3 regions of the Acetobacter sp. JWB genome follow, and region 3 is predicted to be linked to each of the others. Evidence: riboswitches for the same ligand, from Rfam matches in the RefSeq annotation. Region 3 holds a riboswitch; each other region holds the start of a gene.
The links. Region 3 has a riboswitch for cobalamin ahead of DS739_RS12315 (carbohydrate porin). Riboswitches for the same ligand answer to the same signal wherever they lie in the genome.
Positions count from the first base shown of each region.

Region 1: linked by a shared signal. The riboswitch ahead of DS739_RS02265 (TonB-dependent siderophore receptor) and the one ahead of DS739_RS12315 (carbohydrate porin) in region 3 are both predicted to bind cobalamin.
Region 2: linked by a shared signal. The riboswitch ahead of DS739_RS08045 (Rieske 2Fe-2S domain-containing protein) and the one ahead of DS739_RS12315 (carbohydrate porin) in region 3 are both predicted to bind cobalamin.

Region 1 is NZ_CP030871.1:477,115-485,235, reverse strand. Features, by position in the region: gene DS739_RS02280 (ABC transporter ATP-binding protein) at 59-820, opposite strand; gene DS739_RS02275 (iron ABC transporter permease) at 814-1,827, opposite strand; gene DS739_RS02270 (ABC transporter substrate-binding protein) at 1,824-2,735, opposite strand; gene DS739_RS02265 (TonB-dependent siderophore receptor) at 2,735-4,909, opposite strand; cobalamin riboswitch at 5,045-5,280, opposite strand; gene DS739_RS02260 (Na+/H+ antiporter) at 5,333-7,045, opposite strand; gene DS739_RS02255 (LysR family transcriptional regulator) at 7,111-8,034, opposite strand.
Region 2 is NZ_CP030871.1:1,696,384-1,704,504, forward strand. Features, by position in the region: gene DS739_RS08040 (hypothetical protein) at 1-164, opposite strand, end outside; gene DS739_RS08045 (Rieske 2Fe-2S domain-containing protein) at 161-1,255, opposite strand; cobalamin riboswitch at 1,582-1,814, opposite strand; gene DS739_RS14575 (hypothetical protein) at 1,798-1,926, shown strand; gene DS739_RS08050 (DUF1852 domain-containing protein) at 2,172-3,155, shown strand; gene DS739_RS08055 (methionine synthase) at 3,183-4,214, shown strand; gene DS739_RS14170 (hypothetical protein) at 4,234-4,722, opposite strand; partial or broken gene DS739_RS14645 (epoxyqueuosine reductase QueH) at 4,919-5,577, opposite strand; gene metF (methylenetetrahydrofolate reductase [NAD(P)H]) at 5,489-6,541, opposite strand; gene DS739_RS08070 (LysR family transcriptional regulator) at 6,764-7,651, shown strand; gene DS739_RS08080 (LysR family transcriptional regulator) at 8,072-8,121, opposite strand, start outside.
Region 3 is NZ_CP030871.1:2,603,566-2,611,686, forward strand. Features, by position in the region: gene DS739_RS12300 (carbohydrate porin) at 1-205, shown strand, start outside; gene DS739_RS12305 (CbtA family protein) at 392-1,126, opposite strand; gene DS739_RS12310 (CbtB-domain containing protein) at 1,150-1,368, opposite strand; gene DS739_RS12315 (carbohydrate porin) at 1,515-3,107, opposite strand; cobalamin riboswitch at 3,226-3,446, opposite strand; gene DS739_RS12320 (LysR substrate-binding domain-containing protein) at 3,564-4,511, shown strand; gene gabT (4-aminobutyrate--2-oxoglutarate transaminase) at 4,672-5,958, shown strand; gene DS739_RS12330 (endoglucanase) at 6,324-6,980, opposite strand; gene ruvX (Holliday junction resolvase RuvX) at 6,984-7,448, opposite strand; gene gatC (Asp-tRNA(Asn)/Glu-tRNA(Gln) amidotransferase subunit GatC) at 7,529-7,816, shown strand; gene gatA (Asp-tRNA(Asn)/Glu-tRNA(Gln) amidotransferase subunit GatA) at 7,816-8,121, shown strand, end outside.

The sequences.
Region 1 (8,121 bases), 660 kb from region 3:
CGCTACCGCAGCATATGTCTGTATGGCTGCACGGACACGTGTAAAAACGCTACTCTGCTTACTCTGGCTGTGCCGTGCATAAATCCCACGGTACAACGGCGTTTTCTACCCGCCGCGTGGTAACACCGTAAGTTTGGCGCACCATCTCATCTGTCAGGCTGGTAGGGGGAATGGTATGCCGAATACGGCCCTGCTGCATGAGCACCAAGGTTTTGCAAAAACGTGTGGCCAGCAACAAATCATGCAACACCACCACAACGCACGTGCCCCGTGCCGCCAGTTTGCAAAACACCTGCATAACCGCCAAGGCATGGGCAGGGTCTAGCGCGGCTACGGGTTCATCCGCCAGCAAAATGGGGGCCTGCACCGCTAAAGCACGCGCCAGCATAAGCCGTGCACGCTCTCCACCAGAAAGTTGGTTGGCTGGGCGATCCGCCAACCCCAGCAACCCCACTTCCGCCAAAGCCTGCGCCACTGCCGGATGATGCAAGGCCTGTGTGGGAGATTCCCCATAAGGCAAGCGCCCCAGCGATGCCACCTCCCGCACTGGCATGGGCGGAAATGGCGGCACATCCTGCGGCATATACGCCATAAGCCGCGCACGCTGGGCCAATGTAAGCTGTTGCAAAGGCGCGCCATCACACACCACATGCCCCTGCGTGGCGGGTAACAAGCCCGCCATAATACGCAACAGCGTACTTTTGCCAGCACCATTTGGGCCTATTAATGCTGTTACGCTTCCCGCCTCAAATTGCACAGTGGCAGCTTGGAGAAGCTGCGCGCCCTCTATGCTGAACCCAACATTCTGCACATTTAACATGACAGCATGTTCCGTTTTCTAAACAAGATAACACGGTGGAAAAACACAGGCGCCCCCACCAAGGCCGTTACCACACCCAACTGCAATTCTGTGCGCCCGGCTATAAGCCGCACTGCCAGATCTGCCGCCAGCAAAAGCGCAGCCCCGCCCAAAAATGCTGGCACCATAAGCCGAGATGGCCGATGCCCCGCCAAAGGCCGCAACAAATGCGGCACCACCAGCCCCACAAACCCGATAGCGCCAGAAACCGCAACGCAAGAGCCCACAGCCAATGCAGTGCCCACAACCACGCGCATTTGCACGCCCCCAACACCACCAAGCCGAAAACCAAGGCTTTGGGCCACGTCCTCCCCCATTGTTAGGGCATCCAAGGCGCGGCCACAGCCCATAAGCAGGGCACACCCCACCACCACGCCGGGCAAGGCCAGCAGCACATCATTAAGGGTGCGATCTGTTAAAGACCCCATAAGCCAGTGCATGATTTCAAACGTAGCATAGGGGCTGGGCACCAGGTTCAGCACCAGTGCGGTAAGGGCTGCGGTAAAACTGCTCACTGCCGCACCAGCCAACAACAGCACCAATGCGCCACCACGCCCCACCAGCGCCACAAGCAACGTGGCCGTCACCAATGCACCGGCCAAACCACCCAAAGGCAGCAAAGCCGAGGCTATTTGAAAAAGCCCTGTATAGAACACACAAACAGCCCCAAGGGCTGCCCCACCAGAAACACCTAAAAGCCCCGGATCAGCCAGCGGGTTGCGCAAATAGCCTTGCAGCACCGCACCACTTAGCCCCAACGTGCCGCCAACCATAAGGGCCAGCAACATACGCGGCAGGCGCAACTGCCCCATAATAACCGCACCTATGGAATGCGCACCGGCCCACCAATCTGCCAAGGCTGCTGGCACGTTAATGCTGCTTTCCCCCCACCACAAAGAGGCCACAGCCATAACAGCCACCAGCACCACCAACAGCGTGTTCAGCACAACGGGGCGCAAGGGCTTCATGGTTGGGTTTCCTTTACCGTAGGCTGCGTAATGGGTGGGTTTTGAAAATTCTTTGCGCCATCAGTCACAATGCTATCCCGCGCGTGACGTAATGAGGCAACGGCATCCAGCGTTTGTGGCAACCCACACAGCCAAAGGCGCGCTGGCACATCCACAACATGTGGCGGCGCAAACATGGCCAGCATAACCGGGTTGGCCAGCATGGCCTGTGCAAGAGAATGGCCGGGGCCGGAGGGATCGCGCACCAGTAAATCTGGGTGATAAGCCAACAGCACTTCCAGCGGTACGCGCCCGCCCAAAGGTGGCGTGCCTGCCGTGGTGGCAAAGTTACGCAAACCGGCATGAGCCAGCACATCATCGGGCAAACTATGGGCGTGCACCACAAAGCCATTGGCCTCATACACCACGGCTATGGGGTCTGATAGTTGGCGGGTGGTAGCAAGTTCCGCCAACCGGGCTTGAAATGCCGCTACAAGCTGCCGTCCGCGTTCGGGGTGCCCCACCGCATTGGCAACTTGCATGATCTGGTCTGGAATATCCGCCAAGGAGGATGCGGGGGAAAGCGTAAGCACTTTGGCCCCTACCTCCTTTGCAGCCCGCACAGCCAAGCGGGCTGTAAAGCGGCCTGCCAGCACCACATCTGGTTTGGCGGCCAACACTGTTTCCGCCGTGGATTGCAACACCGGCACGTCCTGCGCCTGCTGGCACAACACAGATTCCGTGCAATCCCGCGCCAAAGTGGAAAGACCTATAATATCCTTGTGGTCTGCCAACATAAGGGCAAGCTGATCTGTGCACAGGTTAAGCGATGCCACACGCTCTGCCCGTGCTGCCCCCGGCGCAGGCACCGCAAGGGCTGCACCCAGTACACACATACCCACCCGGCGGAGGATTACGGAAAGCTGCATCAGTAATTCAGCGTAAAGCCGCCATAGCCTGCGCGGCCGGGCTGAAGGTAGCCTATGGGGCTTTCATACTGGCGGTTCAGCAGGTTATCTGCCCGCGCAAACACTGTTACATAGCGGTTGATTTTATAACTGGCCGCCAGATCTATGGTGAAATATCCGTGATCTTTACCGCATGTGCTGCAATACTGGTACGTATCGGAAATAACAGGCACATCACGCGCGCCGCTGACATACAGAATATTGCCCGAAAGCGAGAGCCCATCCACCGGCTGCCATGTGGTGTTGAAATTGAACTTGTGCTGCGGGCGGCGTTGGAGTTCTTGCCCGGTAGAGGCATCTCGCGCGTGGGTCCATGTATAGTTCAGGTTGAAATCCAGCGTATCCAGCGCTTTCCAATCCAGATACGCTTCCACGCCATACATGCGGGCACGGGCGACGTTATTGTAGGAATAGGTGGAGTAATAATTTTCGTAAGAACTTACGGACTGGATAAGGTTGCGCACGTGGTTTTCATACCATGTGGCCCCAAAATGCAATTTGTCATGCGCCAAGGTTTGTTCTACGCCCACATCATACCCTATCAGGCGCTCGGCCCGCAGGTTGGGGTTCCCCTTTTCTGCATAGCTGGTGGAAATCTGGTTGGCAAAAAGCTGATACAATGAAGGGCCATGAAAGCCACTGCCTGCACTGGCCTTGATAACCGTGCCGCTGTGCGGAATATGAATGGCCGGAGCCACGCGCCACGTCACATAATTGCCGTAGCGGGAATTGGCGTCATACCGGATATTGGCCGCACCATATAAAATCTTGTTCCAGTTACCCTGATACTGCCCATACCCTGCCGTGGTATCCATGCCCGCACTGGTGCTGAACGGCGTGGAAGATGGCGCGCTATTTCCTTGGTTGGAATTAAACGTGTCATGAAAATGCTCTGCCCCCACAAGCAGAGATCCGTATTTATCCAGATTGACGGTGCCGTGCCAGTCTATCTTGATACGGCTGGTGCGGTAATATGTGGGATCATACTGCAAGGCATCGCCTTCCAGCGTGGTGCCGGTTTCTGTCCAGCTTCTGCGGCCTGTCATATACCCCAGACCAATGACCTGATCGAACCTGCCACCAAATGAGGACAAATGCGCCGTGCCCCGCACAATGGCCTGATTTTGCGTGGTATGTTCACGCTCGCTGCTGACATCACCGTAATATCCCAAGCGGCTGTAATATTCATCTTCCATATTATAGCTGCTGTAGGTGTGCAGATTGCTCTGGATCAGCCGGGCCGTTAGCCCCAGATCAAAATTATGCGTCACATCATAGCCAAGGCGAATATTGGCGGAGCGGTTATCGTTTCTATCCCCCCGGTGGCGCTGCTCCTTATCTGCGCCAAAATAGCGCCCGATATAACGCGGGATTTCATGAAAGCCATCCTGCCGGTAATGAGAAAGCTCTACATTGTAATGGAACTTTCCCTTACTGCCGCGCGCGCCCATAACCTGATTAAACGTGCCGTAAGATCCACCTTCTACCCGCACAAAAGGGGTGAACCTGCCCTGCCCTTGCGCGGTGGTTATATCAATCACCCCGGCCATGGCATCCGCCCCGTACAGGCCACTTTGCGGCCCGCGCAAAATTTCTATGCGGCCCATGCCATCGGTTACAAACTGCGCGGCATCAAACGCACCAGAAGTGGAGCTGCCATCGTTAATATCCATGCCATCCAGCCGCACTTTTACCTCGTTGGCATTGTTGCCACGCATAAAAATAGAGGTGGTGCCCCCAAAACCGCCCGAACGCACCACATTCAGCCCCGGTTGGCGGGCCAGAATATCTGTTAACGTGCGGCGCTGCTGGGTGAGTATCTGCTTTTCTGTCACGATCGTCATGGCCGTGCCAATTTCATCTGCCCGCATGGGCCGCCGTGCGGCACTAACCGTAATGTAATCCGGGTACGCCTGTGCGCTGCGCGCTTGCACAGCTTGCGTGCCCTCCACCCCGGCCAAAACAGGCGCATTTTGTGGCGCCGGAACGGTGGTAGCTGGTGTTGCTGCCGCCTTGGTGGCAACAGTATTTTTGCCCGTTGATGTGGCGGGGGTTGGGGCATCTGCCGCCCAAACGGCGGTGGTTTCTACCAGCAGCAAAGATGAGCCGGTAAGCAAAAGGGTTTTAAGGCGCATGGCTTTAGGCAATCTCGCGGTTTAACAGCGTTGCCACGAGACCTGGCCCGGCTTTTTCCACCACAGGGGCACAAACCACCCCATAGGCTGACCGCTAGCCCAACCTGCCAGCACACCCCGGCTGACATGCCCCGTCTGCAACTGTGTGCTGATGGCAGGTCTCCTGGCTTGCGGTTTTTTCGGTTGTGGCACCCCTTCCCGGAAAGGTTTGTTCCAGTGGGCCAGCGCGTAAGGCGCTGTGCGTGCACATCCATGCCGCTTACAGTTGCGGGGACAGCCCGGGAATATCGCAAAACCATTGCAGGCAACGGCGCGGGCACCCGGTTCCCTTTTCATTCCCCTAAGGGGAAACCATCATGCGGTGTGGTTTACAGGCTGGAGGTGGCTTGTCAACAAAAGCACGCCACGTTTGGCAGGCGGGCTTTAGGCCTCCCGCGGGAGGCGCTGAGACTGCGAGCGGATCACCTGCTCCTCATAATCCAGTTCCTGCTGGAGCTTCCATTCTGTTTGGTCATTGATCTCTCTGCGCGATGTCATATCTCGCATGGCCTGCCGTTCTGCCCGCAGCAATTGCAGGCGCAGGGCCAGATCCATACGCGCATGGCGCAATGCCCGGTTACGATCCAGCGGCGTAATGCGCGGCGTTTCATCCTCCTCTTCCAACCGGCTGTGATACAGTTGGTAGAGGCGGTCTATCACCTCCTGACGCAGGGCTTCATCTGCGGCACCTTGCCCCTCCGGCTTAGCCAGTGCTGTGCCCTTTGGGTTGGGCGCAGGCGGCTGCGTGCGCGCTTTTGTAAGCACTGCAAGGGCTGCGCGTATCAGTTTTTGGCGGGCCATGTTTTCTTCCTGCGCATTCTTATCCACCGTTTCGTGCGGTAAAAAACGCAGGCACAGAGGAATGAACACACTGGCCGCCAGCAGGGAAAGCACAATTACACCTGTAGCCGCCACCACCACGGCATCGCGCATGGGAAAGGCATCTGTGCCATCCGCTCCTTCTGGCAGAGAGAGCACAGCCGCCAGCGTAACGGCCCCGCGCACCCCGGCAAATGTCAGCAACAAGCTGCCTGCAAAGCCCGTGGGTTCAAACGGCAGGCTGCCAATACGCGCCACCACCCAACGGCCAAAAACGGATGTCCATACGCCTGCAAACCGCATGGCCAGCATAATGGCGTATATTTGCACCACAAACAGGCTAACCTGCCACAAAGCCACATCGTATTTATGGCCCAACGCCACGCCATGTTGCAGCAATTCTGGCAACTGCAAGCCCAGAAACAAAAAGATAAGCGCGTTAAAAACGTAGCTGACAATGTTCCATACGGTTGTGGCCTGTAGGCGGGTAAAGGTGGCGGTATCCTCTATCATACCGGAAAGTTTAAGCACCATGCAGCCTGCCACGGCGGCCAGAATGCCCGAACATTCCACCGCTTCCGCCGCTGCGTACATTAAAAATGGCAAGAGCAGCACAAAGATGATTTGGGATTGCGAATCATCATACCCACGACGCACCAGCACGCGGTTAAGCTTAACAGTCAGCCATGCCACCGCAGCGCCCACCAGCAAGCCGCCCAGCGCCACCATTAAAAACGTGCCAAAAGCCTGCCTGTAAGAGAACTCCCCCGTAAGGGCATCGGCCATGGCAAAGCGAAAGCACACAAGGCCGGAGGCATCGTTAAACAGGGCCTCACCAGATAAAATCTGCAACAACCGATTGGGAACTTTGCGCCCTTCAATAAGGCTGGAAACAGCTACCGTATCTGTGGGGGAAAGCGCTGCCGCCAGCGTAAAACAGATGGGCAAGCCCAGTTCTGGCACAATCCAATGAATAGCATAGCCACATACCAGCGTGCTGATAACCACAAGCCCAAAGGCCAAAAAGAGAATGGGGCCGCGCAGTTCTGAAAACTCACGCAATGGCATGCGGAATGAATCTGCAAACAGCAAAGGCGGCAGAAATACAAACATGAACATATCTGGCTGCAAGCTGACATGCATGCCCGCCAACGCCGCAAACACACCCAGAATGATAAGAACAACCGGCTGCGGAACCTTCTGTTTAAACAGGGCAACAAGCAGGCTGCTAACTGCCGCCAGCAAAAGCAGCAACAGAATGTTTTCTATGGTTAACATGGCTTGCGCTCTTTGGGCGTGTTTAGGCGTTTATGCAACGGGCATTCTGCACATACACGCCACCTTTACGGAGCGGCGGAAACAGGGCGTAAAACCTGCTGGCGCACCAGTTCCTCCAGCCATGCGGCAAACACCTGCACCCGCATGGAAAGATGCCGCCGGTGTGGATAAAGCAACGCCATAGGCAAAGGGGCCGCGCACCATTTGGGCAGCACTTTTACCAACTGGCCGGTATGCAGGTAAGAGCGCACATCGTACGCGGGTATTTGAATCATCCCCAACCCAGCCAGCGCACAGGCTATAAGGGCTTCTGCACTGTTTACTGTTACACGGCCCGGTATATCCAGCGTGTGGGTTAGGCCGTTTTCTTCCCACTCCCATTGTTCCACGCGGCCATTCTGGGGGGAGGCATAATTTACGGCCTCGTGCCCATGCAGCAGGTCTGCCGGGCATTGGGGTACGCCATGCTGATGCAGATATGCCGGGCTGGCCACGTTTATCAGCTTTAACTCCCCCATACGGCGGGCAATCAGGCCGGAATCCTGCAAAGGGCCCACGCGCAGCACACAATCCAACCCTTCTTCCACCAGATTAACGGCCTTGTCCGTTACCCCCAGTTCCACCGAAAGGCCGGGATATGTTGCCAGAAAATCGGGCAATGCCGGAGCCACTATCAGCCGCCCAATGCGGCCGGGCATGTTAACGCGCAATACGCCTTGCACGGCACTTTCGCTCTGGCGGAACAGATTTTCTGCTTCCTCCACATCCGCCACAAGGCGCAGGCAGTGTTCGTAAAACGCGGCGCCATCTGGCGTGGGGGCAACGGAGCGGGTTGTGCGCGTTAACAGACGTGCACCCACACGGCTTTCAAGCTGTTGCACTGCGGCAGACACACTAGAGCGCGGCATGCCCAAGGTTTCTGCCGCATGGGTAAAACTGGCGGCCTCCACCACACGGGCAAAAATCCGAAAAAGATCTATTCTATCCATACACGTTAGCCTTGTGGTGGCTGCCTTATTGTTCGGTAAATCTGGCAAGTGTTGTCAGAACATACTGCTTTATCCGGCTATTGTAGC
Region 2 (8,121 bases), 910 kb from region 3:
TGGAAAAGATCATAGCCATTCTGCTGCAATTGTTCTTCTTCAGGTAAAGCAGCATCTGTTCCCAGCAAGGAAATTATACAGGTTCGATCAGGCGCCAGAAGAATGATCTTTTCCAGCAAAGGATGAAAAGCATGGGAAGGTGGCGCGATAAAAGGCAATCTCATGGGGCCGCCTTTTCTACACTCTCTGGCGCCTGACCACATCGCCTGAGCAGATCACGAAGTTGATTGATAACCGGGAAGACTTCCCGATTGTGATCTCCACCGAGGTCTTTCCATGCAGCCTGTTCCAGCTCGACAATCTCGCGATCTTCAAAGAAGACGCGCTCCGTGAATGCGACCAGTATTGGCCAGGCAATATCCAGTAAAAAAGGCACTTTCAGTCGTTTGATCGACAACAAACCGAAAACACGGTTGGTCAGCTCCTCACGATCCTGCGGCACATAAGAGATCCATAACTCCATCACGGGTTCCTCACTCCCTTGCGTTTCAATACGCAGGATCTGGTAAGGATATTGTGTCCTGATGGTCATGACATCCCGGTAGGCAAAATCCCGACCATCACGGCGTCTCTGGCCGTAGATCAGCGCCTCGCTCAAAGGCTGTTTGCCGCCGGTTCGTGCAAAGGTGTAGCGGGCCTCCACAAAATCCTCTCCGTGATCCATTCCGAGGAACCGAGGCTTCATTTTCCCGACCAACCGACTGTGCAAAACCTGATGATTCATATCCATCAGGTTTTCATGCATGAAACTGTAATGACAGTTCACCACCTGCCCGAAGCGCCGCGTGCGATAGCGCCTGTCTCTCACCCTTGGAAAATCAGGAAGCGCGGTCGTCGCCGCAAGAGACTGGTCTCCCATGAAAACAAAAATGAGCCCATCTTTTTCGCGGCAGGCCCAACTTTTGAGACGCAGACATTGCGCTTCGGCTGAAACATTCGGCGAAACACATTGGCCGTGCCGGTTATATCTCAGACCATGAGCAACGCAGCTTATCAGGTCACCATGGACGTTTCCTTTGCCAAGCAGAACCTGCCGATGGGCGCACAGGCCATCCAGAGCATAAGGAATGCCGCTTTTGGGGCGCACGACGACGATATGCTGTCCTGCAAACCGGACATCGATTGCCTTTTCCCGTCCCAATTCACGGGACCATGCGACAGGATACCAAAAGTTCGGATTGGTTCTGACACGTCTTAAATCAATCTGTACCACGCACGCTGAATGATCTGAAATTTGGTGAAGTTCGTTTTCCATTGCCTCGGCTTTTCAACTGGCTCAGCGCAAAGGAAACAATACAATCCCTCGTCATGGAGCATCGTGTCGTCTCTCACATTTTGTCTGAGCAAGTGTACCCGTTATCAATTATCGGACAGAATGCATGATTGTCCGGTGACTGACTCTGAAGTGTCTAACGAACTAATGCTGTTTGCAGCACAAAAGCATCATTTGTATATCGGCCAGAAATGATGGGGTAAGCCCCCCTGACCTGAAAAGAGTCCATCGCCTGATTCATCAGGAGTGACCGAGGCATGAGGCAGACAGGCATATATTCTCTCCTTCCTTCGGTCATCCCGCCCGACGGTTGGTGGCTGAGCAATGGCAGGTCTCCTGGCTCACGGATCATGGCCAACTGGTTCCAACCTTCCCGTTCCTATGAGAACAGTGGTCCACGTTCAAAGTGAACGAACCAGCGGCATACCGCCTACAGTTGCGGGAGCAGCCTCCGACTTTGCTTCCGGCCGATTGTCTGACCAGAACATAACGGAGTTCCCTATTAACCCGCTCGCGCGGGACCATTGAAGCGTTTGCTCCTGCACCATGCCGCCAAACGCATCCCACGTGCAAGCTGGAACATTCTGGAGCTGCGAAAGGCAGATATCAGTTTTTCGCATGTAGACCGAGACCGGATTGAGCTGATGCCCTGAAAACAAACATTACGCCAATCAGTTTCTGACTGCGTCTTTTCCTGAGGCAATGCAGCCACATTAGTCCATGAACAATATTGATGTATTGATGAAATCAAATCATTTCTGCTCACGGGTTCGTTCAGGCATAAAGCTACCATGACGATGACCACCACCGCCTAAAAAACTCAGAAGACAAACTTGGGGACGCCATGCCCCCGTGCCCGCATTCTGGTTTGCGGTGGAAATAGGAATGCAGAACAACAATGATTCAGGATTCGACATTCAGTATCCATCGGCTTCGTTTCGATGAAAACTATCATCCTTCCGACAGAACCCGCCTTACAACCAATTTTGCCAATCTGGCGAGAGGGAAAAGCCGTCAGGAAAACCTGCGCAATGTCCTGCGGATGATAGACAACCGGTTCAATGATCTGGCGCATTGGGATAATGCCAACAGAGATCGTTACACTCTTGAACTTGAAATCGTTTCTGTGGAGATGGATCTCGCCTTTGCAGGCAAAAGCGGTAGCTTTCCTCTGATCGAAGTCCTCTACACAACAATTGTTGATAAAAACGCCGACAAACGGATAGAGGGCCTCGCCGGAAACAGTTTTTCCTCGTACGTGCGGGATTACGACTTCAGCGTGTTGTTACCGGCTTACAATAAAGAAAAAGCCAAATTCAGTGTTCCCCATAATTATGGAGACCTACATGGAAATCTCTTTAAAAGCGTTATGAACTCGTCTGCTTACAAGCAGAATTTTAAAAAATTACCGGTTATCTGCCTCAGTGTCTCGACCAATCGCACCTATCATCGAACGGAAAATCAGCATCCTGTTCTCGGCGTTGAGTATGAACAGCGTGAATTTTCTCTGACAGACCAGTATTTTAAAAAAATGGGAATGCAAGTTCGTTATTTCATGCCGCGCAATAGTGCTGCGCCACTGGCCTTCTATTTTTTTGGTGATCTGCTGTCTGACTACTCTGCTCTTGAACTGATCAGCACCATAAGCGTGATGGAATCTTTTCAGAAAATTTACCGTCCTGAAATTTACAATGCCAATTCTGCCGCGGCTGACTGTTATCAACCGAGCCTAAAACATCAGGACTATTCCAACACCCGCATTGTCTACGATCGGGAGGAACGTACACAACTGGCGATCTCACAGGGACACTATACGGACGAGCATTTCATCAAGCCATATCACGACATTCTCGAAAAATGGTCTGCCGGTTACGTCGCCTGATCCATCAGAAATACAAGGTTACCTCTCATGAAAACACTCCTCCCCACCTCAACGGCTGGCAGCCTGCCGAAACCCTCATGGCTCGCACAGCCTGAGACACTCTGGTCCCCCTGGAAATTGCAGGGGGAAGAGCTGGTCGAAGGTAAGCAGGATGCGCTTCGCCTGACGCTGGACGATCAGAACCGTGCTGGCATTGATATCGTCAGTGACGGCGAGCAGACGCGTCAGCATTTCGTCACGACCTTTATTGAGCATCTCAGTGGTGTCGATTTCGAGAACCGTCAGACAGTCAAAATTCGCAACCGCTACGATGCGAGCGTACCATCCGTTGTCGGCGCCGTAGCGCGTGAAAAACCGGTTTTTGTCGAGGATGCAAAGTTTTTACGCACCCTGACAAAGAAACCTATCAAATGGGCGCTCCCCGGCCCCATGACGATGATCGACACGCTCTATGATGGCCACTACAAAAGCCGTGAAAAACTCGCCTGGGAATTTGCCAAAATTCTCAATCAGGAAGCAAAAGAACTGGAAGCGGCTGGTGTCAACATCATCCAGTTCGATGAACCCGCCTTCAATGTTTTCTTTGATGAGGTCAATGACTGGGGCATTGCCACATTAGAGAAAGCTATTGAAGGGCTGAAGTGCGAGACAGCAGTTCATATCTGTTATGGTTACGGCATCAAAGCCAATATCGATTGGAAAAATGCTCTTGGGGAAGAGTGGCGTCAGTATGAAGAAATCTTTCCCAAACTGCAAAAATCCAATATCGATCTGATTTCATTGGAATGTCAGAACTCCCGCGTTCCAATGGATCTGATCGAACTCATTCGTGGAAAAAAGGTCATGGTTGGCGCCATTGACGTGGCCACCAAAACCATTGAGACGCCTGAAAAAGTCGCCGATATTCTGCGAAAAGCACTTCAGTTTGTTGATGCTGACAAGCTTTACCCCTGCACCAATTGCGGTATGGCACCGTTACCGCGTGATGTAGCGCGTGGAAAACTGGATGCTCTGGGCGCAGGTGCGGAAATTGTTCGAAAAGAACTTTCGGCCGGCTAGGTAGCTCTGCGGGTTTCTATCATGGACGGCAGGACACAGGTCTTGCCCTCCATGATGCCAGAATTTCCGGAGACATCAGCAGTCTCACCACGTCTTCCGCGCTGTATAAAGCCAGCGAGAAACGCCCTCGATCCTTTATCATTTTCGTTCCAATCGGCCGAAGCTTGCCGTCACGCGTCCATCTGATACGTTCCCGACTGGAAACTCCCAAAGCATCCTGAAGAGTGGCTGGTGTGAAAGGGCGTGTGCAGATTTCCTCCACTGTCGTGATCAGTTTTCCAATATCGCGCGCTTTATTGGTCGTGGGGCACGCCATGTCCAGAATGTGCTCGAACCGACGCAGTCGTTTCCGACATTCCTGCCTTCGGCAAACAATAATCCTGTGATGTTCTGAAAGAAAATCCACAAATCGCGTCAGACGTTCGCCCTTTGAAAGGGCCAGACGTTCAGGTGCATGGAGATAAGACAGAATATCTCTGACAAGGGCATGATGTATGGGTCGTTTCACCGTTCAAACAGTATTTTGTCCAGATCAACGGAACCACGGGTTTACACAACACGGACACCCGAACTGACTTTCCTCATCAGGGATGCTGTCCTCCGGTTCATCACATCTCAGAACTGGTTCGTGCTGTGGTTTATTATCACGTGTCGTAGTGGGTGGAACTTCACCGAACAAACAAGCTTCGTCATCTTGTGTGTGATCAGGCCTCATCATCAGTTCCATAATAGAGCTTGCCAAGCTCGATCGGCGAACGCCCCTGACTGCGGCGGTGAGCATTGGTATCACGCAGGGAATAGGCGCAGCCGCAATATTCCTGCTGGTAGAACTTCTCCTGCTTGCTAATCTCGATCATTCGCGCGGAGCCCCCCCTTTGCGCCAGTTGAAATCCCAGTAGGAAAGTCCTTCATAAAGGGATACGGCGCGTTGGCCGCAGTCATTGATCTGCGCCATGTTCTTCCATCGTGAAATACCGAGTGAACTGGTCATCACCGGAAAACCATGCTCATGAGCGTAAAGCGCTGTGTGCTCGAAGCGCATATCGAAGCACATGGTGCAACGCACACCGCGTTCCGGTTCCCATTCCATGCCTTTCGCACGGGCGAACCAATTATCCCTGTCATAATCGGCATCGACGAAGGGGATGCCATGCTTATCAGCAAACCGGATGTTTTCGTCCTTGCGAAGAAGATATTCCCGCTCGGGATGGATGTTCGGATTGTAGAAGAAGATCGTGTAGTCGATACCCGATGCGGTCATGGCCTCCATCACCTCACCCGAACAGGGTGCGCAGCATGAATGGAGGAGCACCTTCCTGTGCCCATGCGGTGGAGTCAAAATCTGCCGGGGTTTCTCGTTCATCGGAGACTTCCGTTTTTTCCAAAAGGCCTGTCACATTATGAGATGCGTTCGTCTGCATCGGACGCACCCCAAGGATATGGGCAATCGCGTACGTCAGGTCAGCACGGTTCAACGTGGAGACATGAAACTCGTTAATCCCATAGGTCTGCAAGGTACGGATCTGTTCCACCGCCACCATACTGGCAACGATACGACGAAGTTCAGGATTCTTCGCCGTCCCATCGAACAGATGCCTCAACCATGCCGGGACAGTTACCCCACACACAGCCGAGAAGCGCACGATCTGCTCGTAATTTGAAACCGGCATAATGCCAGGAATGATGGGGGCAGTAATTCCGGCCGCCAGACACCGATCCAGAAAACGCAGATAAATTTCACTATCAAAGAAATACTGCGTGATGGCCCGCGTGCCCCCCGCATCAAGCTTGCGCTTGAGGTTATCCAGATCAGCTTCCGGGCTTAACGCTGTAGGATGGGTTTCGGGATAAGCGGCGACAGAAATATCGAAATCCGCGATACGACGCAGACCGGCAACAAGATCACTGGCATAGGTATAGCCACCCGGTCGCGGACTATCATCAACAGCGCCTGCGGAAGGATCGCCACGCAGGGCCACGATATGATGAACACCAGCATCCCGATAGCAACGGGCAAGATCATCTACGGCCTCGCGGGGCGCACCGACACAAGTCAGGTGGGCGGCGGGGATAAGGTCTGTATTCCGCTTCAGACGCAACACCGTGGAAAGAGTGCCGACCTGCGTGGTTCCGCCAGCCCCATAAGTGATTGAGACAGAGCGGGGTGCGAGAGGTGCCAAACGCCGGATACACTGCCAAAGTCGTTGCTCCATTGCGTCAGTTCGCGGTGGGACAAACTCGAAGGACAGAATTGGGGTTTCGGAATTACACGACAACAGTCTGTCGATACGCTTTTCCGACAGCCATGTGCTCAAAATGCCTGTCATGTCAGCCGGAAGTTCTCACCGCGTCCAACTTTTCCTTGAAAATGTCGGGAGAAAGATTGAAGCCACCGTTCGATCCACTGTGAAAGTGGTCGTGAATGTCGTTGGAGACCATGGTCTGCATCCGCATGAATGATTGATCCTTCATAGTAGAAGTTTATAAAAATGAACTGAAATGATATATTTTTATGGCTATATGAATTTCGTGCATTTATCGGACAAAACATGGGCATTCTGGAACGCAGCCATCTAACAATCATTCGGGAAGTTGCACGGGAAGGTTCGCTGACGGCTGCCGGAGCGCGTCTGAATCTGACCCAACCAGCACTCAGCCATTCTATCCGCAAGATTGAACAGCAGCTTGGTGTCAGGATATGGCGGCGGGAGGGGCGATCCCTTGTTCTTACGCAGGCTGGTGAATGGCTTTTGTCTCTGGCAAACCGTCTGCTCCCTCAGTTTGAACTGGCGGAAAGCCGTATTGAACAATTCGCAAATGGCGGGCGCGGTACATTGCGCATCGGAATGGAATGCCATCCCTGTTATCAGTGGCTTCTGAAAGTCGTTTCACCCTATCTGGAAAGATGGCCAAAGGTCGATGTGGATGTGCGACAGAAATTCCAGTTCGGCGGGATCGGCGCACTGTTCAGTAATGAAATCGATATTCTGGTGACCCCTGATCCACTTTACAAACCCGGTCTCAAATTCACACCAGTATTTGACTATGAATTGGTTCTGGCTGTCGGCCCCGAACATCCTCTTCGGAAAGCCAAATTTGTCTTGCCGGAACAACTGGCAGACGAAACATTGATTACCTATCCAGTTCCATCTGAACGGCTCGATATTTACACGCAGTTTCTGCAACCAGCGGGAATTGGACCACGGCAGCAGAAGCAGATTGAAACGACGGACATCATGCTGGTGATGGTGGCGCATGGAAGGGGCGTTGCAGCACTTCCTCGCTGGCTTGTGGAAGAATATGCCACACGCTTTGAACTTTATCCGGTGAAACTTGGCAAACAAGGCATTGCGAAACAGATATTCCTTGGTCATCGGGAAACCGATGAAGATATTAAATACCTTGAAGATTTTATAACGTTTGCTTCAGAAAGCTGATAAATTCAATTCAGAAATAATTGAGCATTCTGCGGATGGAACAGCTTACGTCGGGGTATCCCTAGTGAAAATGCGCTGCGAATTGATAGAAACATTTCTGGGAGGAATGCATGGTCTTTCCATGGGCCGCCCCATAATGGTGTTGAATGTCTTCAACATCATAAAGTTGGCTACATCGAACAACATAAGAAAGCGCTGAACATAGTACCCATCTACAAGCAGGAAGTTTACGTACGTTTAGAAAATTATTGGCTTCCTAAACTGATCCGCAACGAATAGTCAGGTCATATCGTTCGGCAACAAAATTATGGTCTGTATCCGAGAAACGAAGATCCAAATTCAGGTTTTGATATTTCTCTGCCCAATCGAGCAGTAATGGTGCCACACAATGCCCACCGAACGATGCCGGTATCGCAACTTTCAATCTACCTTTGACATTAAAGTGTCCGCACTCCAGATATATTCACAAG
Region 3 (8,121 bases):
ATATGACCGTAACTCTGGTGCGCCTGTGCAGGGTAATGAAAACCATCTGGAACTCACCTATCAGGCGCAGGTCACGCCTTGGTGGGTCATGCAGCCAGACTTCCAGTATGTCTGGCACCCCTCTGGTGGTGTGACAGACTGGACAGGCAACCGCCTCGTCGGGAACGAAGCTATCTTCGGGCTCCACTCCAATATCACTTTCTAAAGACAATAAATAAAAAAGCATTTCCTGTATGTTAATGTTATCACGGCGCAGAACAATACAACATCAGGAAATGCTTTTTTAATGTGCATTATGCACAGAGAATATTTAGAAAAATCGTTTGCCTTATTAGGTTTTGTGGAAAAATTTTATTTCCCACAAAACCCATTCACACCGATCACTAAAAAATCAAGCAGTCTTGCGCACTGCACTATTGGACGATGGCAGACATTTTTCTGCCAGAGCACCAAAAACCAGCCCCAGAACTGACCACAAAACAATCTGCATCCCTATGGATGCTTCCCGAAAACGCCACAGCACAATAGCGGGAAAATTATCTGGCACTTCATTGATGTCTGGCAGGCCAAACTGCACTGCGGCAACAAGCGCAAGCCCAAGAACAATACTACATACCACAGCGTTCCAATACCCTATAACATTAGAAAGCGCCCGCCCTACCAACAGAGAAATCATGGAAATTGCAATGGAAAGGCCAACCATTGCAAAATACATTTCCGTCCGCAGGCCAATGGTTTCTTCCTGACCAACTGCGGGTGGGTTCGGCGGATATTTCAAATCTGGTATCAACACAAACGTTAAAAACCCAACACTGGCAAGCAACAAAGCCATGCTGCGTGGGCTTAATGCTGCAAGGCGTTGGTACGCAAATGCGAAAACAATAGCAAAAATACCGCCATATGCTGCGCCATACATGAGTACAGCAGTAAGCAGCCCCCAAGATGCCTGCACGCTACGGCTTACCAGTTCAGGTTCTGGCGCCGCACCTGCGGCAGCATCCTGCGCAGCTTCAAACGCAATAGCTAAAGCAACCTGCGGTTCACCAAAAAATTTTGCAAATACAAAAGAAAGCAATGCAGCCAGAATGCCCGCGACCATGCCGCGGGCTAAAAGACGACCAACCATGAGTAAAACTTTCTTTTAGTGCCTTAGTGGCAGGGGAAACCAAGCAGGTGGCGGCCATCATGCACAAATTCATGCACGGCATGCCCGGAAATTAGGGAAGTAGCGCCCTGCTCTGCACCCACAAAGTAGATCAGCAGTGCAGAAACAATCAGACCGAAAACAGCCCAAGGCAGAATGGCGCGAACCGGAATGCTCTGGCCCGCTGCCGCAACCGGCATAGCTGTATGAACAGATGTGTTCATGATGTTGTATCCTTTATTTAACAGAGCCCACCGTAGCAGGCACAAAAGAGTTTGAAACAGAACGTCATGGTTTGGTCGGCCCTCATCATAGAATGACAAAGCCTAACAGCAAGGGCATTCCGAACACGCCTGCTGCTCCCCCGCCCCTAGAAAGTGATATTGGAGTGGAGCCCGAAGATGGCTTCGTTCCCGACGAGGCGGTTACCTGTCCAGTCTGTTACACCGCCAGAGGGGTGCCAGACATACTGGAAGTCTGGCTGCATGACCCACCAAGGCGTGACCTGCGCCTGATAGGTGAGTTCCAGATGGTTTTCATTACCCTGCACAGGCGCACCAGAGTTACGGTCATACCGCCGCTGGCCAGAAGAAGCCCGGCCAATGCCCCAGCCCAGACCCACCGTATCATTGTCACGCCCCTTGAACGGAGCCTTGAGGTTGATACCCGCATCAATGGCAAAGCTGATCATGTTCCGATCCCCACCATTACCCGTGGCGCGTGCAAAGACACCCACAGACTGCGGAGACTGGAGCGAGGGCCGCCAGATCATCTGGTCAATAATGCCATAGACCATCCAGTTGCCCCGATCCCACCGCGGAATGCCCGTGGTGTCAGCCGCACTCCCCAGTGGCTTGCCCTGATTGTTGTAACGATAATCAGGGAACTTGGCGGTATCGTAATACCCACCCAATTTGTAGATACCTGGCAGGCCGGGATCCTTGGTGACATGTGACATGTCATCAGGCTGGGGGTTGAGGGCATATTGCAGTTCGGTAATCAGCAGGGCGCCAGTGCCCATGTTGAAGTTGGCGCCATCCTCATCATGGGTATTCTGGTTGGTGGGGTCTGCGCTGTTGCCCCCGTTTTGAATACCAAAGGAGTTGTTGCGGTTGCCCGGCGGGTTATCATCCGCTGCGGCAAACATGAAGGTGAACTTATCTGTTGGACGGTAACGGATACGGATGGCGGGGGAAGAGAGCGGCCAGGATGGCCCACCCGCATACAGGTTGACCGATGGCGCCATGGGCCAGCCGAAGTTGGAGTTCAGATACAACGCCCCGTAATCACTGATCAGGAACTCGGTATCCAGATCCTGCTGCCCGATCTTGACGTCCAGCTTGCCATCCAGAAAAGACTGTTGGTACCACAGCTCGAACAGACGGGTGGAACGATCGGCCTCAAACCCGCTGACGGGGTTGAAGTTGGCCAGATGATCCTGCGAGATAGAGCGTCCACGCAACTGAAGGGCGCTGACATTGAACGTGCCGCCCTTCAGGCCGATCAGCTTTTCCAGATCCACTGTCAGGGTAGGCATGGTTACCCCATCATAGGCAGGGCCGGTGCCTGATCCACTGGCGCCATCAGCCCCCGAGGCCGAGCCCCCCGTGGCGTTGCCCCACAGCTCATCTATTTCCTGAATGTCAAAGCTGATACCGTGTTTGGCCATCCAGTCTCGCGCGCCCCACATGTTGCCCAGCAGGTGGTCGCTCATGTCGGGTGTGTCATCGCCCTTTTTCTCGGCAGCCGCATCTTCGGATGCGCGTTGGGAATCCCGCACCGTGGCCGGGTCAATCTGTTCAATCAAAGGCCCAGAATTGCCTAACCGACGACGATCCTGCTCAATCTGCGTCTCCTCACCATGCGCTAAGGCAGGCAAGTTGCCCAACACACCTCCGGCCAGAAGCAAGCAATGCAGAGAATACGGAAATTTCTTCCAAGTTCTGTTTGTAAAGATAGGCATTGTTACGCTTCACCGTGCAGCGTGAAGGCAAAACAACAGGAAGAATTAACGGAAAAACCTGCCAAAGGCAGAGGAGTAAGCATAGTACACTATCCACCTCCGATTCCCTCGCCCGGCGGTTAAACAAGACAACAACGGCAGGTCTCCTGACTTGCGGGTCATCGCACGTTACTCAGCCTTCCCGATGCTACCATCAGTGGCTGCCACTTTAAAGCGACCAAGGAGTAATATGCTCTCCGCCTACAGTTGCGAGGGCAGTTGCCGACTTGGTTCTGATACAGAACCTCCGGCATTCCCTTTCAAACCCGCTTGCGCGGGACCGTTGCAAGATGGCGCAACCCTTACCTTATTTTTGCCTCACATTTCAATCTTTGCCTGAATTGCATGGATAACTCTTGCCAGCAGCCGCATTTTAACCCACCAGTTCCTCCACACTTTACCCCTGACTGGCGGCTTATGGACCAACGATACCGCATTCCACCTCTTGCCATGCTCAACGCCTTTACGGCGTTTGCACGCACAGGCGGAATTAGACGCGCCGCAGCAGAGCTGCGTGTGGATCACGCAGCCATCAGCCGCCATATTCGAGATCTGGAAAATATTCTGGGCACCCCTTTGCGGGATAAGGAAACAGGCACCCTTACATTAGCAGGCCACACCTATTATTCCCGCATAACCCCACTATTAGAAGAACTGGCCACAGCTACGGCAGATATTCGCAACCATACGCCGCCCCTTACCATTACCTGTGCGCATGGTTTTGCTTACCATTGGCTGCTACCACGGCTTTCCACTTTTCGGCGCGCACATCCTCAACTAGAAATTATGCTACGCCCGGTAGATGCCAACACGGCGTTCCATGTTACCGGCGTGGAAACAGATAATCATGCTCATATCGGCTATGTGCGAGATGATGCGCCGTTAGCAGAACCCCGCAACACACGCAGCATGATTATTGCCCGGCCTGATGTTTTTCCGGTAGCTGCCCCCCTCTGCCTGACAGAACTGGGAGGACAGCCTCGCACAACAGCAGATTTACTCCGCGCACCCTTGTTGCAAGAAGAAGATGAAGCCGAATGGAAACTTTGGTTTCATGCGCAGAATGTTGCCTGCACAAAACTGCCTGCCGCAACGCGCCTTTGGCAGGCCCACATCACACTGGCTGCTGCCCGCGCGGGAGAAGGAATTGCTTTGGGCAATATTTTCCTGCTGGGGAATGATCTTGAAACAGGCCATCTGGTGCGGGTGCAACCAACGCAAACCCCACTGCGAGAAGTGGCTTTGGGGGCTTATCTTCTGCGCGCGTCCACAGCCACGTGGGAGAAAAAATCCCTCATCACATTCCGAAACTGGCTTTTGGAACAGGTGGAACTGGAAACACAGAACACCCCCTCTCTGCCCTAATGGCAGCTAAGCATTGTGCGGAACGGTATATGTGCTCTGAAAGAGCGGTGACCTTTTATCACCACAGAGGCAACAAAAAATCTCCTCCCCCTCCTGTGTGAAACATTTTACGGAACAGAAATAACTTTGCCCGCAACATAGTTCCCGGGAGCCCGTATTAATGGCCACGAATAAAGACCTTCTGAACCGCCGCACCCATGCTGTGCCACGCGGTGTTGCCACCTCCACCCCCGTTTTTGCAGATCGCGCAGAAAATGCTGAACTATGGGATGTGGAAGGCAAACGCTATGTTGATTTTGCAGGCGGCATTGCCGTTCTGAACGTTGGCCACCGCCACCCAAAAGTGATGGATGCTGTTAAAAAGCAGCTAGATCGCTTTACCCACACAGCTTTTCAGGTTTCTGCTTACGAAGCCTATATTGAGCTGGCCGAAAAGCTGAACGCCCGCGCCCCATTTTCTGGCGATGCCAAAACCATTTTCTTCACCACGGGTGGAGAAGCAACAGAAAACGCCGTAAAAATTGCTCGCGCTGCAACGGGCCGTAACGGTGTCATTGCGTTCTGCGGTGGCTTCCATGGCCGCACACTGTTAGCTTCTGCGCTTACGGGTAAAGTACTGCCTTACAAAGCACCTTTTGGCACGCTACCGGGTGAAGTGTACCACATCCCCTTCCCCGATAATCATGACATCACGGTGGAAGACAGCTTGAAAATGCTGCACTTCCTATTTGCGGCTGATATCTCCCCCAACAATGTAGCTGCTATTATTATTGAGCCCGTGCAGGGGGAAGGTGGCTTCCGGGTTGCCCCTACAGCACTGCTCAAGCAGCTTCGCGCTATTTGTGACCAGCACGGCATCAAACTGATTGCCGACGAAGTGCAGAGTGGTTTTGCCCGTACTGGCAAGCTGTTTGGAATTGAACATTCCGGCGTAGAACCAGATCTGGTGTGCATTGCTAAATCTCTGGCAGGTGGTTTTCCACTTTCCGGTGTGATTGGCCGTGCAGAACTGATGGATTCTGTTCCTCCGGGCGGTTTGGGCGGCACATATGCAGGTGCCCCTCTGGGTTGTGCAGCAGGTTTGGCCGTGCTGGACATTATTGAGGAAGAAAAGCTGCTTGACCGTGCCAATAACATGGGTGAACGCCTGAAGGCCCGTATTGCAAGCTGGCATAAGCGCACAGATATGCTGCCTATCAGCATGCCGCGTGGGCTGGGCGCAATGGTTGCTTTTGATATTCTGGAACGCCATGCGGGTGTGGAACAGCGCAAGGGTTTTGGTTCCAAACTGTGTGCCCGCGCCTGTGAAAAAGGTCTGATTTTGCTGGCATGTGGTGTGCAGGGCGCAACAATCCGTATTCTGACACCGCTGACCGCATCTGATGAACTGGTTGATGAGGGTCTGGATATTATCGAACAGATTCTACTGGAAGACGCAAAAGCCTGATCTGCATTTTGTTGCAGTATTTCAAACAAAAAGGCGGCCCTTCCCGGGTCGCCTTTTTTGTTCTGTTACCAATTTATAGCATTCATAAGGAGTCACCCTAAATGTAATGTCATAGTCAGGCCATCATTCCTGCTTATTCTTAGAAATAATGACTAAGAAAAACAGGAGGCCAGAATGACAGCATTTGGTGCATATTGGCTGCAAATACAAAAATCTTTTCGCAAATTACTTCAAGCTTTACTCAATTTAAAAATGCGTAAAGCATCACATATCAAACATTAAGCCTTTCTGTTTCCATCAAAAATAACAAAAAAGCCCGCCTACCATCAAAGGTAGCGCGGGCTTTTTTGTGCCGTTATGCAGCGTTATTTTTTATCGTCAGAGAACGTCTTCTGGCCCCACCGGCCAACATCGTGCGCAGCGTTCTCTGTGCCTTCCTTGGTTTTGTTCCAAACGCGCTCTGTCCCTTCACTTGTTTTGTCCCAAGCTTTGCGAGAACCATCCTTGGTTTTGTCCCAAACCTTGTCCGTACCTTCGCTCGTCTTGTTCCAAACTTTATGAGAACCTTCCTTGGTCTTGTCCCAAGTTTTTTCGGTTCCTTCGTGGGTTTTATCCCACGCGTTATGGGTGCCTTCTTTGGTCTTATCCCATGCCTTTTCACTGCCCTCGGAGGTCTTGTCCCAAGCTTTGCGGGAACCGTCCTTGGTTTTGTCCCACACTTTTTCTGTGCCGTTGCTTGTCTTTTCCCAAGCCTTGTTCGTACCTTCCTTGGTCTTGTTCCAAGCATGCTCGGTCCCTTCGCGGGTGTTATCCCACGCGCGGCCCAGCACACCTTCTTCAGCGTGAGCGCCAGGCAGGCTCAGAGCAAACATGGCAGCACCCAGCAGAGTTGTAGCGGCCGTCCGAAAAGAATAATTAGACACGAAATACATCCTCTTAAGTGAAAACCTTATCATTAAAGGTAAGTATTCAAAGGCTTTATGGCAAATGTACGCCACATCCGTGGCAGCAGCGCCCAACACACTTTAACGCGGCAAAGAATCCAGCGCAGCCTGCAATATATATGCCGCAGCCAGCCGATCCACCATTTCTGCCCGCCGCGCACGGGAAAGATCGGCTTCATCAATAAGCATACGATTCACTGCGGATGAGGAAAGACGCTCATCCCACTGGCACACGGGCAAACCTGTCTGCTCCGAAAGCGCAAGCGCCCAATCTCGGCTGGCCTGTGCGGCTGGCCCAAAGGACCCATCCAAAGAAAGGGGAATTCCCACAACCATGCCGCCAATTTCGTGTTCTGTAGCAAGATCACGAATAAAGCTGGCCATTTGCCCTAATTTTCCGCGCTTTACTGTTTGAAAGGGTGAGGCCACCATGCGGGAAACATCGGAAAGCGCTAACCCCACCTGCTTTTTGCCGGGGTCTATCCCTAGCAGGCGTGCGTGTCTGGGCAGGGTTGCAACAAGGTCTGTCAGGCTAAGCAGTGTCATACGGACGGTATGTTGCCTTTCGCGCGATTATGCTAGGTGCTTTCTTCCTATTGAGATCAAGAAAAGAGGGGTCCGCTTTCATGTCGCTAGACCTTGCGACCACCCGCCGCATTGCCAAACTGGCCCGTATCGGGCTGGAAGAGCATGAGCTTGAAGCCGCACGCCAGAAGCTGAACGGTATTCTGGGCTGGATTGACCAGCTTGCCGAAGTGGATGTGGAAGGCGTTCCCCCCATGGTGGGGACAGAAACAGAAACCCTGCGCCAGCGCGAAGATAAGGTAACAGACGGCAACTACCGTGATGCCCTGCTGGCCTGCGCGCCAGAAACATCTGGCCCCTTCTATACAGTACCCAAGGTGGTGGAATAATGCTAACCGGACTGACGCTCACCCAAGCGCGTGAAGGGCTTGCCGCCCGCAAATTTTCTGCACGGGAGCTGGCCAAAGCCCAACTAGACGCCATTGCCCGCCTCAACCCGGTGCTCAACGCCTATATTACCGTGCTGCCTGAAGAAACCGTATTGGCTGCGGCAGATGCGGCAGATGCCCGCTATGCCGCAGGCACTGCCGGGCTTATGGATGGCCTGCCCATTGGTGTAAAAGATCTGTTCTGCACCAAAGGTGTGCGCACCACGGCTGCCAGCAAAATGCTGGAAAACTTTGTGCCGCCTTAT